3 regions of the Mediterraneibacter faecis genome follow, and region 3 is predicted to be linked to each of the others. Evidence: predicted binding sites of a transcription regulator. Region 3 holds the regulator's gene; each other region holds the start of a gene.
The links. Region 3 encodes Rex, which represses fermentation and respiration genes when NADH is low (regulators of the CRP and FNR family bind a similar motif). Its sites were predicted from a motif close to ATTGTTAANTANTTAACAAT; they were not measured.
Positions count from the first base shown of each region.

Region 1 (5,946 bases), 130 kb from region 3:
TCTCTTCACACAGAGGTGAGAGAACTACTTTGTGAACAGGATAAAGTGTGCGGGGTTTTATTAACTAATGGAAAGAAAATGAAGGCAGATGCTGTGATTGTTGCGACAGGTGGTATTTCCTATCCTTCTACGGGTTCTACAGGCGATGGATATCGTTTTGCGAAAGAAACAGGGCATAGAGTGACAGAACTCCTTCCATCACTTGTACCGATGGAAGTCAGACAATGGTATGCGAAAGAATTGCAGGGATTATCTCTTCGAAATATAGAAATTTGTATCACAGATGGGAAGAAAAAACTCTACGAAGAATTCGGAGAAATGCTTTTTACACATTATGGTGTAACAGGACCGGTTATTCTGAGCGCGAGCAGTGTGGTGGGAAAAACTTTAAGAAAAAAAGAACTTACACTTCATATAGACTTAAAACCGGCATTGAGTGAGGAACAACTTGATAAAAGAATCCTCAGAGAGTTTGATGCAAACCATAATAAACAGTATAAAAATTCAATCGATTCACTCTTTCCGGCAAAATTAAAGCCCGTTATGATAGAACTCTCGGAGATTGAACCTGAGAAAAAAGTGAATGAGATTACAAAAGAAGAACGACAGAGACTGGTTCATCTGATCAAGGATTTTACAATGACATTGACAGGGCTTCGCGGTTATAATGAAGCAATCATTACAAAAGGCGGAGTATCTGTAAAAGAGGTTGATCCAGGAACAATGGAATCAAAAAAAATGAAAGGATTATATTTCGCCGGAGAGGTGCTTGATCTTGATGCAATGACCGGAGGATATAATCTTCAGATTGCGTGGTCAACAGGGTATCTTGCCGGAATTAACGCAGGATGTGATTGAAAATTTTACTGGGGAATGTCTGAATCCTGTGACAGGAAGAATAGATATTACTGTTAGATTTGAAAATGGAATGTAGAAAGAAAAGATGGAGAAATAAAAATGGGATATAATGTAGCAATCGATGGACCGGCAGGGGCAGGGAAAAGTACAATTGCAAAGCAGGTTGCAAAAGAAAACGGATATATTTATGTAGATACCGGCGCAATGTACCGTGGATTGGCCATTCACTTTCTGAATCTTGGAATTGATCCAAAAGATACAGAAAAGATTATAGAGGCCTGCAAAGATGTGGAAGTAACGATTGGTTATGAAAGCGGAATCCAGCAGATTTATGTAAACGGAGAGAATGTTACAGCAAAGCTTCGTACAGAAGAAGTTGGAAATATGGCTTCTATGACATCTGCGATTCCGGAAGTCAGAGGAAAACTCCTGGAACTTCAGAGAACGCTTGCAAGAGAGAAGGATGTGATCATGGATGGAAGAGACATTGGTACCCATGTGCTTCCAGATGCAGATGTAAAAATCTATCTTACAGCAAGCGTAGAAATCAGAGCAAAGAGAAGATATAAAGAGCTTGTTGAAAAGGGAGTACAGTGCGATCTGAAAGAGATAGAGAAAGATATTGAAGAAAGAGACTACCGTGATATGACAAGAAAGATCGCGCCACTGAAAAAAGCAGAGGATGCGATACTTGTTGACAGTTCGGATATGACACTGAAAGAAGTTGTAAACACGATTTCCAGATATTGTCATAGATAAATTTGCAGGAGTTGGATAGAATGAAAGTAATAAAGGCGAAATCAGCTGGATTTTGTTTCGGCGTTAAGCGTGCAGTGGATACAGTTTACGAACAGGTGAAAGAGAATCAGAATCTTCCGATCTATACGTATGGTCCGATTATCCATAATGAAGAAGTGGTGAAAGATCTGGAGCAGAAAGGTGTGATCGTCCTTCGCAGCGAAGAAGAGCTGGATACACTGGAAAGGGGAACTGTTATTATCCGCTCTCATGGGGTGGCAAAAGATGTGTATGACAGATTGGAAAGTAAGAAAATCCAGATTGTAGATGCTACGTGTCCATTTGTTAAGAAAATCCATAATATCGTGCAGAAACACAGTGAGATGGGCGAGAATATTATTATCATTGGAAATCCGGAACATCCGGAGGTTCAGGGAATTAAGGGCTGGGCAGGAGACCATGTAGAGGTCTTTCAGACAAAGGAAGAAGCAGAAAATTATTCTTGTGAGCAGGGGAAAAAGATTTGTATCGTTGCCCAGACGACATTTAATTACAATAAATTTAAAGAATTAGTTGAAATTCTTGAAAAAAAGAGTTATGATGTAAGTGTTTTAAATACAATCTGTAATGCTACGAAGGAGCGCCAGACAGAAGCGCAGAGCATAGCAGAGACGGTGGATGCTATGATCGTTATTGGTGACAAACATAGTTCCAATACCCAGAAGTTATTTGAAATATGCCGCAAAGCATGTAACAATACGTACTATATACAGACACTTGGCGATTTGGATTTGAATCAATTAGGGTCAGTGGAAACGGTAGGTATTACAGCAGGGGCATCCACGCCCAACAATATAATTGAGGAGGTTCAAAATAATGTCAGAATTATCTTTTGAACAGATGTTAGAAGAGTCATTTAAAACAATTCACAATGGAGAGGTTGTCGAAGGTACAGTAATCGACGTGAAACCGGATGAGATTATCCTGAACATTGGATATAAAGCAGACGGTATCATTACAAAGAGCGAATATTCCAACGATCAGTCTCTTGACCTTACAACAGTTGTATCCGTAGGTGATACAATGACAGTTAAGGTACTGAAAGTAAATGACGGAGAGGGTCAGGTTCTTCTTACATATAAGAGACTGGCTGCAGAAAAAGGAAATGAGAGACTGCGCGAAGCATATGAAAACCACGAAGTGCTGAAAGCTACAGTTACACAGATTCTTGGCGGCGGTATTTGTACAACAGTTGATGAAGTAAGAGTATTTATCCCGGCAAGCCTTGTTTCCGATTCTTATGAGAAAGATCTCAGCAAGTATGAAGGACAGGAAATCGAATTCGTAATCAGCGAGTTCAACCCGAGAAGAAACCGTGTGATCGGTGATAGAAGACAGCTTCTTGTAGCAGAGCGTGCTGAGAAGCAGAAAGAGCTGTTCGCGAAACTCAATGTTGGTGATACAGTAGAAGGAACTGTTAAGAATGTAACAGATTTCGGAGCATTCGTTGACCTTGGTGGTGTTGACGGACTTCTTCACATCTCAGAGATGTCATGGGGAAGAGTTGACAATCCGAAGAAAGTATTCCATGTAGGAGATACACTGAAAGTTCTTGTAAAAGACATTCATGATACAAAGATTGCGCTCAGCCTGAAATTCCCAGAGACAAATCCATGGGTAAATGCAGCAGAAGATTTCGCTGTAGGTACAGTAGTTACAGGAAAAGTTGCACGTATGACAGACTTTGGTGCATTCGTAGAACTTGCACCGGGAGTTGACGCACTTCTTCATGTATCCCAGATTTCAAGAGCTCATGTTGAGAAACCATCTGATGTTCTTGCAATCGGACAGGAAATCACAGCTAAGATCGTTGATCTTAACGAAGCAGAGAAGAAGATCAGCCTGAGCATGAAAGCTCTTGAGGCTGACAACGCTGGAGAGACAGAGGAATAAGATATAAATTATTTTTTAGAAGAACCTGCCATTGGCAGGTTCTTTTTCTGTTAAAAATTCGACAAGATGTATAGCGAAAGATACAAGAATTATTACATATTTGCTAGATTTTCAGAGCGCATTCTAGTAAAATAAGTATTACAAAATTAAAATATTATTGTTGTAATGACAATGATAAAAGAAAGGAAGGAAATGAGATGGGGCTTTTGACATTTAAAGGCGGAATCCATCCAGATGATGGAAAACGTTTTTCAAAGGATCAGCCGATCAGACCTGTAGTACCTCAGGGTGAACTGGTCTATCCACTTTCACAGCATATAGGAGCACCGGCTAAACCGGTAGTTAAGAAAGGCGATTGTGTGCTGAAAGGACAGTTGATTGCTGAAGCGGGAGGATTTGTATCTTCTCCGATCTATTCATCTGTCTCCGGTAAAGTGAAAGGATTGGAACAACGTTTTAATCCAACTGGATCCCAGGTGGAGTGCATTGTTGTAGAAAACGATGGAGAGTATAAGGAAGTTGAATATGAACCGGTAAAGCCTTTGGAAGAGATGACAAGGGAAGAAATCATTAATAAGATTGGAGATGCCGGAATCGTAGGAATGGGTGGTGCAGGATTCCCTACAAAGGTAAAGCTTTCTCCGAAGGAACCGGATAAGATAGAATATATTATTGCAAACTGTGCTGAGTGTGAACCTTATATCACTGCAGATTACAGAAGAATGCTCGAGTATACAGAAGATCTTGTCAGCGGAATGAAGGTCATCCTTTCTTTATTCCCAAATGCAAGAGGTGTTTTTGCTGTAGAGGATAACAAGAAAGATTGTATTGAAAAGTTACAGAAAGCAGTTTCCGGCGATCCAAGAATTGATGTGAAAGCATTGATGACAAAATATCCACAGGGGGCAGAACGTCAGTTGATCTATGCAGTGACAAAACGAGCAATCAATTCTACCATGCTTCCGGCAGATGCAGGATGTATTGTTGATAACGTGGAGACTTTGATTGGAATCCACAATGCGGTAATCAAAGGAAAACCGTTGATGGAACGTGTTGTTACAGTGAGCGGCGATGCAGTTGAAAAACCAGGAAACTTTATGGCTCCTTTTGGAATAAACCACAGAGAGCTGGTTGAGGCAGCAGGAGGTTTGAAAGCGGAACCGCAGAAACTGATCTCCGGAGGACCGATGATGGGATTTGCCATGGTGACAATGGATGCACCGGTTACAAAGACTTCTTCCTCTATTCTGCTTTTTAAAGAAGACGTTGTGGCAAAGAGTCTTGAGACTGCATGTATTAACTGTGGAAGATGTGTGGAGATCTGTCCAAGCAGAATTATTCCATCCAGACTTGCAGACTTTTCAAAGAGAAAAGATGAGGCATCTTTTGTTGCATGGAATGGATTGGAATGTGTGGAATGTGGTTCCTGCAGTTATGTCTGTCCGGCGAAACGTCAGCTGAAACAGGCAATTGGTTCAATGCGTAAGACAGCATTGGCGAATAGAAAGAAGAAATAAGAGAGGTTGAAGTAAAGTGAACGAGAAATATAACGTATCTTCTTCGCCGCATATCCGTGATAAAGTGACAAGCAGCAACATTATGCTTTATGTTGTGATCGCACTTCTTCCGGCTACATTTTTCGGAATCTGGAATTTCCGTCATGAGAATGCCTGGATTCTTGTAGTTGTTACAACGGCAGCGGCTGTTTTATCTGAGTATCTTTATGAAAAATTAATGCATAAGCCAATTACGATCAATGATTTCAGTGCGGTTGTAACAGGACTTCTGCTCGCATTGAATCTTCCTCCGACACTCCCGTGGTGGATGGGTGTGCTTGGTGCAGTATTTGCTATCATTGTTGTGAAACAGTTGTTTGGAGGACTTGGACAGAACTTCATGAACCCTGCATTGGGAGCACGTTGTTTTCTGCTGATCTGTTTTGCAGGAAAGATGACTTATTTTGTTTACGACGGAGTGACAGGACCGACTCCTCTAGCAGAACTGAAAGCAGGAGAAACAGTGAATACATTGTCTATGCTTCTCGGAAATATCAGAGGAACAATCGGAGAGACTTCTGTAGTTGCAATTATGATCGGTGCAATGTTCCTGATTCTTATGGGTGTAATTGATCTTAGAATTCCTGGAACTTACATTGTGACATTTGTGATTTTTATCACATTGTTTGGAGGACATGGATTCGATCCTCAGTACATCACAGCGCATCTTTGTGGTGGTGGTCTGATGCTTGGAGCATGGTTTATGGCAACAGATTATGTAACATCTCCGATCACGAGCAAAGGAAAGATCCTTTTTGGAATCTGTCTTGGATGTCTGACGGGTCTGTTCCGTCTTTTTGGTGGATCAGCAGAAGGAGTTTCCTATGCGATCATCATCAGT
Region 1 is NZ_AP043803.1:1,609,403-1,615,348, forward strand. Features, by position in the region: gene ACZ47Z_RS07560 (BaiN/RdsA family NAD(P)/FAD-dependent oxidoreductase) at 1-858, shown strand, start outside; gene cmk ((d)CMP kinase) at 958-1,617, shown strand; gene ispH (4-hydroxy-3-methylbut-2-enyl diphosphate reductase) at 1,638-2,492, shown strand; gene rpsA (30S ribosomal protein S1) at 2,473-3,549, shown strand; gene rsxC (electron transport complex subunit RsxC) at 3,747-5,066, shown strand; gene ACZ47Z_RS07585 (RnfABCDGE type electron transport complex subunit D) at 5,083-5,946, shown strand, end outside.
Region 1: rsxC (electron transport complex subunit RsxC) is a predicted target of Rex. The motif match lies at 3,596-3,615, and genes of this name have one in related genera.

Region 2 (5,946 bases), 350 kb from region 3:
AGAGTACCGCTGGTACAAGAAAGGATAACAAAACTGTCAGAATCCATAAAATCCCTCCTGCCAGAACTTCTCTTTTATTTTTCTTCTTTTGTTCTGATGCAGGAATCCGACTGCACAACAACTTCCGCAATCCTTTTTCCAACACACTGATCAGGTTTCCGATCACGCGTATCGGATGGTACATCCAGACCGGATCTCCGAAAATGCAATCTAACAGAAATCCTGTAATGCATGCCAAGATTGTCATCTTCCCATTCATTCTATCGCGCCTCCCAGTTTTTGAATTTCATAAAATCTGTGAACGCCGGACTTCCACTCTTCTTCGTCAACAAGCATTCTATATCCTCTGCCATTTTCCACCTGCCAGTGATAAAAATCTTTTTGGTCTTCCGCCAGTTGTTCCAGCACCGCCATAATCGTTCCTCCATGAACGACAAAGGCTGCACTTTCTACATTTTCTTCACATAATCTATCAACCTGACAGAGCATGCCTCTCACACAACGTAAACGGAATTCCTTCTGCTCCTCCCCTTCCGGAAATGCAATCGTTCCACCGGAATCCAGCCATGCCTGATATTCTGCTCTGTCTTTCAGCTCTTCATATGTCTTTCCTTCAAAAATACCAAAATCACATTCTTTCAGCAACGATTCCTGTTGTATCTGCACCTCTGGATAAATCAACTCTGCCGTTTGAATACATCTCTTCATTGGACTGACAATCACTTGCTGTACCTGTGGATAGCTATCTATTTTATATTTCTGTTTAAAGTTCAGTACTTCCTGTTCTGACAGTTCTTCATCTGTACTTCCGATATATTGTCTCTTTTCATTGCCCGGTGTCTTCAAATGCCGGATCAAAATAAGCTCCATAAATCACTCCAAAAAAATCTATTTTATTTCATTTTCATTTCTATAATAAAGCATCTATCATAAAACATTGATATGCAATAACATTTCTAGAATAATGCAGAGCACTGCCAGCATAAACAGCTCACACAACTGCAGGAAGTATCCGGCAAGATCACCTGTAATACCTCCAAACTGTTTTCTGCTAAACTGATCATAATAAAAGAAAACAGCAAGTCCGACAACTGCTGCTGCCACTCCGCATAAACCTGCTGTCAGATAGAATCCGACTACTGTTGCAAATAGCCAGAAGATCAATACAATCCTTACATTTCTCTTCTGTGCACCGTCTTGAAATGTCCGAAGCAGTCCACTGTTCTTCGCTGCCTGAAACGTCACAACAGAAATTCCACTCAGCGAACGCGAGAACACAAACACGAGTGCTGCCGCAAATAAACGTTCTGTTCGCATTTCACTAAAAATCCCCACACACAGAAGGAAATAACAGCAAAGACTGATGATCGCAAATGCTCCCGTATGAGGGTCTTTCAGAATCTCCAGCTTCTTCTCCCGGTCTCCATAAGAACTTTTTGCGTCCATTGTATCTGCGAATCCATCCAGATGAATTCCTCCTGTTATAAAAACCGGAAGCAAAGTCAATACAACTGCATAAAAGAAAGTTCCTTCTCCCTTCCATATTGTGATCAGATTCCCGGCAACTATTTCCAATACTCCAATTATAACTCCGACCAATGGGAAAAAGCACATCGCATATCTCATATTTTTTTCATTCCAGTCTACCCGCGGCATCGGAATCTTAGAATACATAGCGATTGCAATGATCATTGCGTTCAATAACCACATTTTTCTTACTCCTCATCTTCACTTAAGTTCTTCATACTGCTCTACTTTAATCTCTTCAAAGGTACTCATCTTCCGATAAACATTCACACCCATCTCAAGAAGTGGAATTGCTGCAACTGCACCACTGCCTTCTCCAAGAGACATCTTCGCATCAATCAGATATGGAAGTTTCAGCTCTTCTAAGACCATTCGCCCCGCCGGCTCTCCGGAGCAATGTGATGCCAGGATATAATCCGCCGTCTCAGGAACCATACGCACTGCGCACAATGCTGCTGCAGAAGAGATGAACCCATCAATCAGAACCGGAATATGATAGATCGCACCTCCGAGAAATGCACCTGTCATTCCGGCAATATCAAGCCCTCCGACTTTGGACAAAACATCTAAAACATCTTCCTTGTCCGGCTGATGCTTTTCAATTGCTCTCTTAATTGCACGAATCTTTCTATTCAGCCCTTCTGAACTAAGGCCTGCGCCTCTCCCTGTCACATTTTCCACACTTTCATCAAGCAGAACGGACACAACAGCACTGCTGGTCGTTGTATTTCCAATCCCCATCTCACCGGTTGCAATCAGATCATACCCTTGTTCTGCCAACTCTTTGACCTTTCGTATGCCAATAAGAACGGCTTGTGCAGCCTGTTCTCTTGACATTGCAGGTTCCATCGCCATATTCTTTGTTCCGTACATCACTTTGTCTTTCGGATCTGTCACCGACGGAACATCTGTCACCATTCCAATATCAATTGGAAATAAATCCGCTCCGGCGGTCTCTGCCATAATACATACGCTCGTCGCACATTTTGTAAAATTATCCGCAACGATTGCGGTCACTTCCTGTCCGGTCTGGGTCACTCCCTCTGAAACAACTCCATTATCCGCACAAAAGATCAGCAAGCCTTTCTTTTTAATCTCAAAATCTGCTTCTCTTCGGATTCCTGCCATTCGGATCACGGCATCTTCCAGTTTTCCTAAGCTGAACAGTGGTTTTGCAACTGTTTTCCATCGTCTTTTTGCCTGTTCTTCATAGGATTTCTCCACCGGTTTTATCGTTTTGAATTTTTCAATCAATAATCTTTCATTTTCTTTCATCGACATCTTTTCATTTTTTGTCGTTTTTCTTTCATCATCTACCATTGTTATGTCTGCTTTTCTTATTATTTTCTTCTGATCTATAGTTTGTCTTTCTAACTTCACAAGCCAGTTTTTTCGCATTTTCTGGCATTATTCTCCTATTTTATCATAATTTTTTTCATTCTGATATATAAAAAAGCAACGGAATCTGTCATATTTTCCTTGTAATTTTTCATTATTTGACATTTTTCTTTTTTCTTCTTGCATTTTTAATATGAAATCTTTCATTTTTCCCAGTTCTTTGTTAAAAAATTTACGGGATTTTTATTGATTTTCTTCACATAATATGTATAATTAAAAAAGGATATGAAAAGCTTGCATGAGCAGCATTTTATTCTATCATTAGAAAGAAAGAGGTATATGTAAGATGGCAAAAATTGATTTAAGTAAGTATGGCATTACTGGAACAACAGAAGTCGTATACAATCCTTCCTACGAATTATTATTCGAAGAAGAGACAAAACCGGAACTTGAAGGTTTTGAAAAAGGACAGGAAAGTGAACTCGGTGCTGTCAATGTTATGACAGGTGTTTACACAGGACGTTCTCCTAAAGATAAATTCATCGTTATGGATGAGAACTCCAAAGATACAGTTTGGTGGACATCTGATGAATACAAGAACGACAACCACCCAGCTACAGAAGAAGCTTGGGCAGCTGTTAAAGATATCGCAATCAAAGAGCTCTCTAACAAGAGACTTTTCGTTGTAGATGCATTCTGCGGTGCTAACAAAGATACTCGTATGGCAATCCGTTTTATCGTTGAAGTAGCTTGGCAGGCACATTTCGTAACAAATATGTTCATTCAGCCAACAGAGGAAGAACTTGAGAACTTCGAGCCAGATTTCGTTGTTTACAATGCTTCCAAAGCTAAAGTTGAGAACTACAAAGAGCTCGGACTTAACTCTGAGACAGCTGTACTTTTCAACATCACAAGCAAAGAGCAGGTTATCGTTAACACATGGTACGGCGGAGAGATGAAGAAAGGTATGTTCTCTATGATGAACTACTTCCTTCCACTTAAGGGAATTGCTTCCATGCACTGCTCAGCTAACACAGACCTCAACGGAGAGAACACAGCAATCTTCTTCGGTCTTTCAGGAACAGGTAAGACAACACTTTCCACAGATCCTAAGAGACTCCTCATCGGTGATGACGAGCACGGTTGGGATGACAACGGAGTATTCAACTTCGAGGGTGGATGCTACGCTAAGGTTATCAACCTTGACAAAGAGTCTGAGCCAGACATCTACAACGCAATCGTTCGTGACGCTCTTCTTGAGAACGTTACACTTGACGAGAACGGAAAGATCGACTTTGCCGACAAGAGCGTAACAGAGAACACTCGTGTATCTTACCCGATCAACCACATTAAGAACATCGTTCGTCCAGTATCTTCTGCACCGGCAGCTAAGAATGTAATCTTCCTGTCTGCAGATGCTTTCGGAGTACTTCCTCCGGTATCTATCCTGACAGAGAATCAGACACAGTACTACTTCCTGTCTGGATTTACAGCAAAACTTGCTGGTACAGAGCGTGGAATTACAGAGCCTACACCAACATTCTCAGCTTGCTTCGGACAGGCATTCCTTGAGCTGCATCCTACAAAATATGCAGAGGAACTTGTTAAGAAGATGGAAGTTAGCGGAGCTAAGGCTTACCTTGTTAACACAGGATGGAACGGAACAGGAAAACGTATCTCCATTAAAGATACTCGTGGAATCATCGACGCTATCCTTAACGGAGCAATCAACAAAGCTCCTACAAAGACAATCCCATACTTCAACTTCGAGGTACCTACAGAGCTTGAGGGTGTTGACACAGGAATCCTTGATCCTCGTGACACATACGCTGACGCTGCTGAATGGGATGTTAAGGCAAAAGACCTTGCTCAGAGATTCATCAAGAACTTCGCTAAATACGAAGGAAATGAAGCTGGTAAAGCACTTGTTGCTGCAGGTCCTCAGCTGTAAGATTGTTCTTGTATTCCAAAATTCTGGGATTGATAGAATAAATATATGAATAGAAGCTGTGAAAGATGAAATTGCTTATCTTTCACAGCTTTTTCTTTTTGTAGACTTGATTTGCGGTTGCATTGATTTTGTTAAATTTCTTGGTTTTATCCAAAAATTATTGACTTCTTTTTCAAAAGTGATATCATAATGATATCAAATAAATTTCATTTTATTTCCAGAGGAGGAATCACTATGAATGAAAAAATATTATCAAATAAGAAAAATGGAATGGGAATGCTTTTACTATTTTGTCTGCTCTATCTGATTGCAATAGCAGGATGCGTTCTGTCCGCAATCGCACTGGAACATGAATTCTCAGCTCCACCGGTTATCGCTGGACTGGTTGTCAGCATTATCTGGCTGTGCATCGGATGGGTTCCATTTCTTGGATTGAAGGTGCTGAAACCACAGGAAGCTCTGGTTCTTACACTTTTTGGAAATTATATCGGTACACTGAAAGAAGCCGGATTCTATTTTGTCAATCCATTCTGTACCAGTGTAAACCCTGCTTCCAAGACAAAGTTGAGTCAGAGTGGAGATGTTGATAACAATTCCAAGAAGGGAGCAAATCTTTCCAGTCTCCTGGGTGTTTCTACAACAGGAACCACTGAAGAGTCTTCAAGCAAAAAGATTTCTCTCAAGGTTATGACACTGAACAACTCCCGTCAGAAGATCAATGACTGTCTCGGAAATCCGATTGAGATTGGTATTGCCGTAACATGGCGTGTTGTAGATACTGCGAAAGCTGTCTTTAATGTTGATAATTACAAAGAATATCTCTCACTTCAGTGTGATGGTGCTCTTCGTAATATTGTCCGCATCTATCCATATGACACTGCTCCTGATGTCGATACAACCGGTGATGGAAAGGCTGATGAGGGAAGTCTCCGTGGCTCCAGTGAGATTGTTGCAGCGCGAATCCGCGAAGAGATCCAGACGAAAGTGACAGACGCAGGGCTTGAGATCATCGAAGCAAGAATCACATATCTTGCTTATGCACCGGAAATCGCTGCTGTCATGCTCCAGCGTCAGCAGGCTTCTGCTATCATTGATGCAAGAAAGATGATTGTAGACGGAGCAGTTGGCAT
Region 2 is NZ_AP043803.1:2,089,846-2,095,791, forward strand. Features, by position in the region: gene cbiB (adenosylcobinamide-phosphate synthase CbiB) at 1-259, opposite strand, end outside; gene ACZ47Z_RS09900 (histidine phosphatase family protein) at 256-870, opposite strand; gene cobS (adenosylcobinamide-GDP ribazoletransferase) at 928-1,710, opposite strand; gene cobT (nicotinate-nucleotide--dimethylbenzimidazole phosphoribosyltransferase) at 1,729-2,802, opposite strand; gene pckA (phosphoenolpyruvate carboxykinase (ATP)) at 3,212-4,816, shown strand; gene ACZ47Z_RS09920 (SPFH domain-containing protein) at 5,051-5,946, shown strand, end outside.
Region 2: pckA (phosphoenolpyruvate carboxykinase (ATP)) is a predicted target of Rex. The motif match lies at 3,012-3,031, and genes of this name have one in related genera.

Region 3 (5,946 bases):
ATGCATGCTACAGCGTAACCCCAGATATAAGACGTTTCCTCAAACATTTCCGCAAGAGGAACTGCTCCGTGTCCGTATGCATCCGTCTTGATAACAGCTATTAAACGTCCCTCCTGACCAATGCGATTTTTCATCTGTTCCATATTATATGCAATTGCGTCCAGATTGATCCTGGCACATACTCTGTTATACTGTTTCATAATTTATCTGCACTCCTTTGCATTTTTCATTGCATCGGCCATACCCTGAATCAGGTCTCTGGCTAATACGCTGTAACTTCCTTTGCTCTTTTTCGCTTCATCTCCACCACAGGCATGTAGGAAAACTCCCACAGCAGCGGCTTCGAATGGTGCCATATGCTGTGCAAGAAGTCCTGCAATCGTTCCGGCAAGAACGTCTCCGGAACCACCTTTTGCCATAGAGTTATTACCAGCGAGATTTACAAATTTCTGCCGATTTGTCTGTGCGACAACAGTACGACTGTCTTTTAACACACAGATTATGGATGATTTTGTATCCGGTCCGGATTGTTTTATGATCTGATCAAGTGCCTGGAAGCGATCTTCCATGATCGTATCAATACTCCATCCGGTCAGCCTTGACATTTCTTTCATATGTGGAGTTAAAATCACAGGTGCACAACATTGATTTAATAACTCTATATTCCTGCTCAGTAAATTAAGTCCATCGGCATCTATGACACATGGACAAGATACCTTTTTCAATACATTTTTCAATATCTTTTCGGAAATCTGTCCCATTCCAAGTCCACAGCCAATACAAACCACATCAGCCCAGTCAAGAAGATGAGACAGTTGACTGTCATCATAAGAATCATAGCAGGATATGATTGCCTCCGGAAGAAGTTCCTGCAGTGCCAGACGGTTTTCACTTGCTGTATAAATCTGTACTAGACCGGCACCAACTGTATAGGCAGCACAGGCAGAAAAAAATGCAGCACCAGCCATCCCGGGACTTCCGGTGATCATAAGAACTTTTCCATAACTTCCCTTGTGCGAATTCATCATTCTCGAAGGAAGAAGTTTTCCAAGATCATTTTTGTCAAAGGTATAACAAACATCCAGGTGATTCGAAAAATATTTCGGATCAATTCCAATCGCAACCGGAATGCTCTCTCCTGCATACGACTTGCCAGGGAAAAGCTCACAACCTAATTTTACACATGCCATACATACTGTAAGGTCGGCTCGAAATGCTGTCCCAAGAATCTTTCCTGTTGCAGCACAGATTCCGGATGGAATATCAACAGCAACTTTTTCTGCATCCTGAAGATTCATCCAGTCGATCACATCTTTATAATGTCCTGTGATTTCACGGCAGAGTCCAACACCAAATACAGCATCAATTATTACAGTATATTCTTCATCCGGGAATTCTGTGAATACAGAAATCCCCATATTTTCGACAATCTGTTTCTGACATCGACATTCTTCACTTAAAGAAGCTTCTCTCCCTGCAAATAGTACATCTGCATGCTTTCCCTGTTCGGTTAAGAGCCTTGCTACTGCAAATCCGTCTCCACCATTGTTGCCGCTTCCACAAACAATCAGACTTTTTTCTGTGGAAATATTTTTCTTATGCATTGTCTCGACAATCTGAAGTGCTGCACGTTCCATAAGTACAAGGGATGGAATCCCAATTTTATGAATTGTGTGTGCATCAGCTTCACTCATCTGCTTCCCATTTGGAAGATATCTCATGCTTATCGCCTGACCTTTCTATCACTTTACATTCCGTTACATTCCTTTAACATGAACAGATGCTGCGGAACCTCCTTTCGTCGGTTGGTCCCGCAGCATCCTTGCAGCCTGCCAGATTCTATTCTTTATCCTGCTGACAAAGGTTGTAAGATAACTTCATCAGTGTGTCAGATAAATGTACATTCTCAACGACCACATCCTTTGGAAGGGAAAGGTCCGTATGTGCAAAATTCCAGATTCCCTTCACACCGTTATCTACCAGAATATCAGCAACTTCAATTGCTTTCGATTTTGGAAGTGTCAGTGCAGCAATTTCAATGTCATTATTCTTAAGAAAATCTTCTAGTTCATCAACCATACGCACAGGAATCCCTCTGATCGTTACGCCTTCCAGTCGAGGATTCACATCGAAAAGACTTTTCAGAATAAATCCGCTTCTTTCGAAAGAAGCATAGTTTGCCAGTGCCTGTCCTAAATTACCGGCACCAATGATAATAAAATTATGACTTCTATCCAATCCCAAAATCTTGCCAATCTCTGTATAAAGATATTTCACATTGTATCCGTATCCCTGTTGGCCGAAACCACCGAAATTATTCAAATCCTGACGTATCTGTGAAGCCGTTACATGCATCTTCTTACTCAGGTCACTGGATGAAATTCTCTCTACGCCAGCCTCCAGCAGATCTCCTAGATATCTGTAGTATCTCGGAAGTCTGGAAATGACTGCACGTGATATCTTTCTCTGTTCCAATTTTTAGCCCTCCACTCTTAAACTACTCTTTATTATATAAAAGAGTTAAAGTTCTGTCAAACTTTTGTTTTGCAAAAACCCTTAAAATCCATATATTTTCCTTGTATTTTCGACATTTTTCTATATAATGATAATGTTAGAAGTCAAAAAACGAGGTGAAAACATATGATACTCGCATGTCACAATATAGAAAAAGCGTTTGGGGAACACGAAATTGTACGAGACGGCTCCTTTCATATCGAAGATCGTGAGAAAGCTGCTCTTGTCGGTGTGAACGGCGCCGGAAAATCAACAATCCTTAAGATGATCATCGGAGAAGAACCTCTTGATGGTGGAGATGTTATTCTCGCGAAAGGAAAGACACTCGGTTATCTTGCGCAGCGTCAGGATTTAAAATCCGGAAATACCATTTATGAGGAAGTGAAAAGTGCAAAAGCGGATATTTTTGCAATGGAAGCTCAGATTCGTTCCATCGAACATGAACTGAAGCATTTGGAAGGCGAGGAATTGCAGAACCGCCTGGAGACCTACAACCGTCTACAGTCCGAATTTGATGCAAGAAACGGTTATGCCTGCGAAAGCGAGATTACAGGTGTATTAAAGGGACTTGGGTTTACGGAAGATGATTTTAATAAACAGACAGATACACTTTCAGGAGGTCAGAAGACCCGTGTTTCTCTCGGGAAATTACTTCTTACAAGTCCGGATATCCTCCTGCTTGACGAGCCGACAAACCACTTGGATCTGAATTCCATTGCCTGGCTGGAAACATATCTGATCAATTATTCCGGAGCTGTATTTATCGTCTCTCATGACCGTTATTTCCTGAATCGTGTTGTTACAAAAGTTGTTGAGATTGATAATGCACAGGTTCGCATGTACCTTGGAAATTATAAAGATTATGCAATGAAAAAACAGCAGATCCGAGATGCACAGCTGAAAGAATACATGAATCAGCAGCGTGAGATCAAACATCAGCAGGCAGTTATTGAAAAATTAAAGTCTTTCAATCGTGAAAAATCAATCAAACGTGCAGAGAGTCGTGAGAAAATGCTTGACAGGATTACGCCATTGGACAAACCGGTTGACAGTACGAAAGAAATGCATTTTACGCTGGAACCATCGCAGATCAGCGGAAATGATGTTCTTACAGTGGAACATCTCTCAAAGCAATTTGACAGTCAGGTTCTCTTCCATGATATCAGTTTTGAAATCAAACGTGGCGAACATGTCGCTGTGATTGGTGATAATGGAACCGGAAAGACAACACTTTTAAAGATTATTAATCAGGTAATTGCAGCGGATCAGGGTGAATTCACACTTGGATCCAAAGTGACGATTGGTTATTACGACCAGGAACATCACGTACTTCATGATGATAAGACCATTTTTGATGAGATTTCTGATGACTATCCTGATCTTACCAATACACAGATCAGAAATACACTCGCTGCATTCCAGTTTACCGGAGATGAAGTGTTCAAAGAAATTCATACATTAAGCGGTGGAGAAAAAGGCCGCGTATCACTTGCCAAACTTATGCTTTCGGAAGCAAATTTTCTAATCCTTGATGAGCCAACCAACCATCTGGATATTACTTCCAAAGAAATTCTGGAAGAAGCATTAAATAACTACAGCGGAACGATACTTTATGTATCCCATGACCGTTATTTTATCAATCAGACCGCCTCCCGGATCCTTGAACTGGTGAATCAGACATTTGTTAATTACATCGGAAACTACGATTATTATCTGGAGAAAAAAGAAGCACTGACACTTGCTTATGCTTCTGGAAATGAAACAAATGCAGAAAATGTATCCAATTCAGGTGATTCTGCTGCATCCACTCCTGCTTCGGATTCAAAATTAAGCTGGCAGGAACAGAAGGAACAGCAGGCACGTGAACGTAAACGTAAAAATGAGTTGAAGAAAACAGAAGAAGAAATCGCAAAACTTGAAGATCGCAACACAGAGATTGACGAGGAACTGACGAAAGAGGAAGTTTATTCGAACTCTATTGAGTGCCAGAAACTTTCAACAGAACGTGCTGCAAATGAAGCAAGATTAGAAGAATTGTATGCATTGTGGGAAGAATTAGCAGAATAATGAATCTGCATAACAGTAATCGCCTGACAGCTACTACTTATGGTAACTGTCAGGCGATTTGTTTTAAGATTACATTTTTAAATTTAGTCAAACTCGAATTGGGATCAAGGTTTGTTTCTATACTGTACCGGTGTGATATTATACAGTTTTTTAAATGTTCTGTTAAAATGCTCTACATTCTGATATCCCACAGATTCTGCAATACTTTCTACAGTTGCACTGCTGCTCTTAAGCATTGCTCTTGCCTTTTTCATACGGATTTCTTTCAGAATATCCCCAAATGTCATTCCTGATTTTTCTTTAATGTATTTTGACAAATATGGTTTTGAAAGGAAGAACTTCTCAGCAAGATCGTCCAATGTAACTTCTTTATAATTTGCGTAAATATAATTTGTAATATCTAATAATCTTTCATCCTTGCATGTCTGGGATCTCTGTACGCTATCCAATTTATTCACTGCAACAACGAGTGCTTCAATAGATGCTTTGATAATATCGGCATCAACTCCGACACCCCAGTAACGCTTCTTGTTGGAAATAACACCGACATAAGCAACAGCTCTGGAAGAAGATCCTTTTGTCAAAGAATGCTCCTCGTAAAATGCAAGTTCAAACTCGATATCAAAATAATGCTTGATTGCATTGCTGACAGCATCCAGACGTCCGTTTCCAACACCTGTGATCTTGCGGTTGCTTCCATTGTGGTGAATCGTTGCTTCTGCGACAATTCCATCTTCTTGTTTAAAGTGGCATTCATCAACACTGAAAATTGGTTTCGCATTGATGTAATGGTCTTCAAAGATATGATATACATTGTCTGGTGTAAGTTCTTCGTGAGCCTTGTCGGAAACATCTTTTATAAGATATCCGACTTCTTCTCTCATCTTTTCCGGTAAGCTGATTCCAAAGCTCTGCTTCAGGATATAGTTTACGCCACCCTTTCCTGACTGGCTGTTAATACGAATTACATCGGAATCGTATCTTCTGCCAACATCCTGTGGATCGATCGGGAGATATGGAACAGTCCATGTCTGACAGTCATGCTCCTCTCTCCAGGTCATACCTTTCGCAATCGCATCCTGATGTGAACCGGAGAATGCTGTAAATACAAGATCTCCTGCATATGGCTGGCGCGGAGAAACTTTCATTCTTGTTACGCGTTCATAGATTTCACAAATGTCACTCATATTAGAGAAATCAAGTCCCGGATTCACACCCTGAGAAAACATATTCATTGCAAGTGTAATAATATCTACGTTACCTGTTCTCTCTCCGTTTCCGAACAATGTTCCTTCGATTTTATCAGCACCGGCAAGGATTCCGAGCTCAGCATCTGAAACTCCTGATCCTCTGTCATTGTGCGGG
Region 3 is NZ_AP043803.1:1,736,374-1,742,319, forward strand. Features, by position in the region: gene alr (alanine racemase) at 1-200, opposite strand, end outside; gene ACZ47Z_RS08205 (bifunctional ADP-dependent NAD(P)H-hydrate dehydratase/NAD(P)H-hydrate epimerase) at 204-1,721, opposite strand; gene ACZ47Z_RS08210 (redox-sensing transcriptional repressor Rex) at 1,840-2,475, opposite strand; gene ACZ47Z_RS08215 (ABC-F family ATP-binding cassette domain-containing protein) at 2,641-4,581, shown strand; gene ACZ47Z_RS08220 (2-isopropylmalate synthase) at 4,686-5,946, opposite strand, start outside.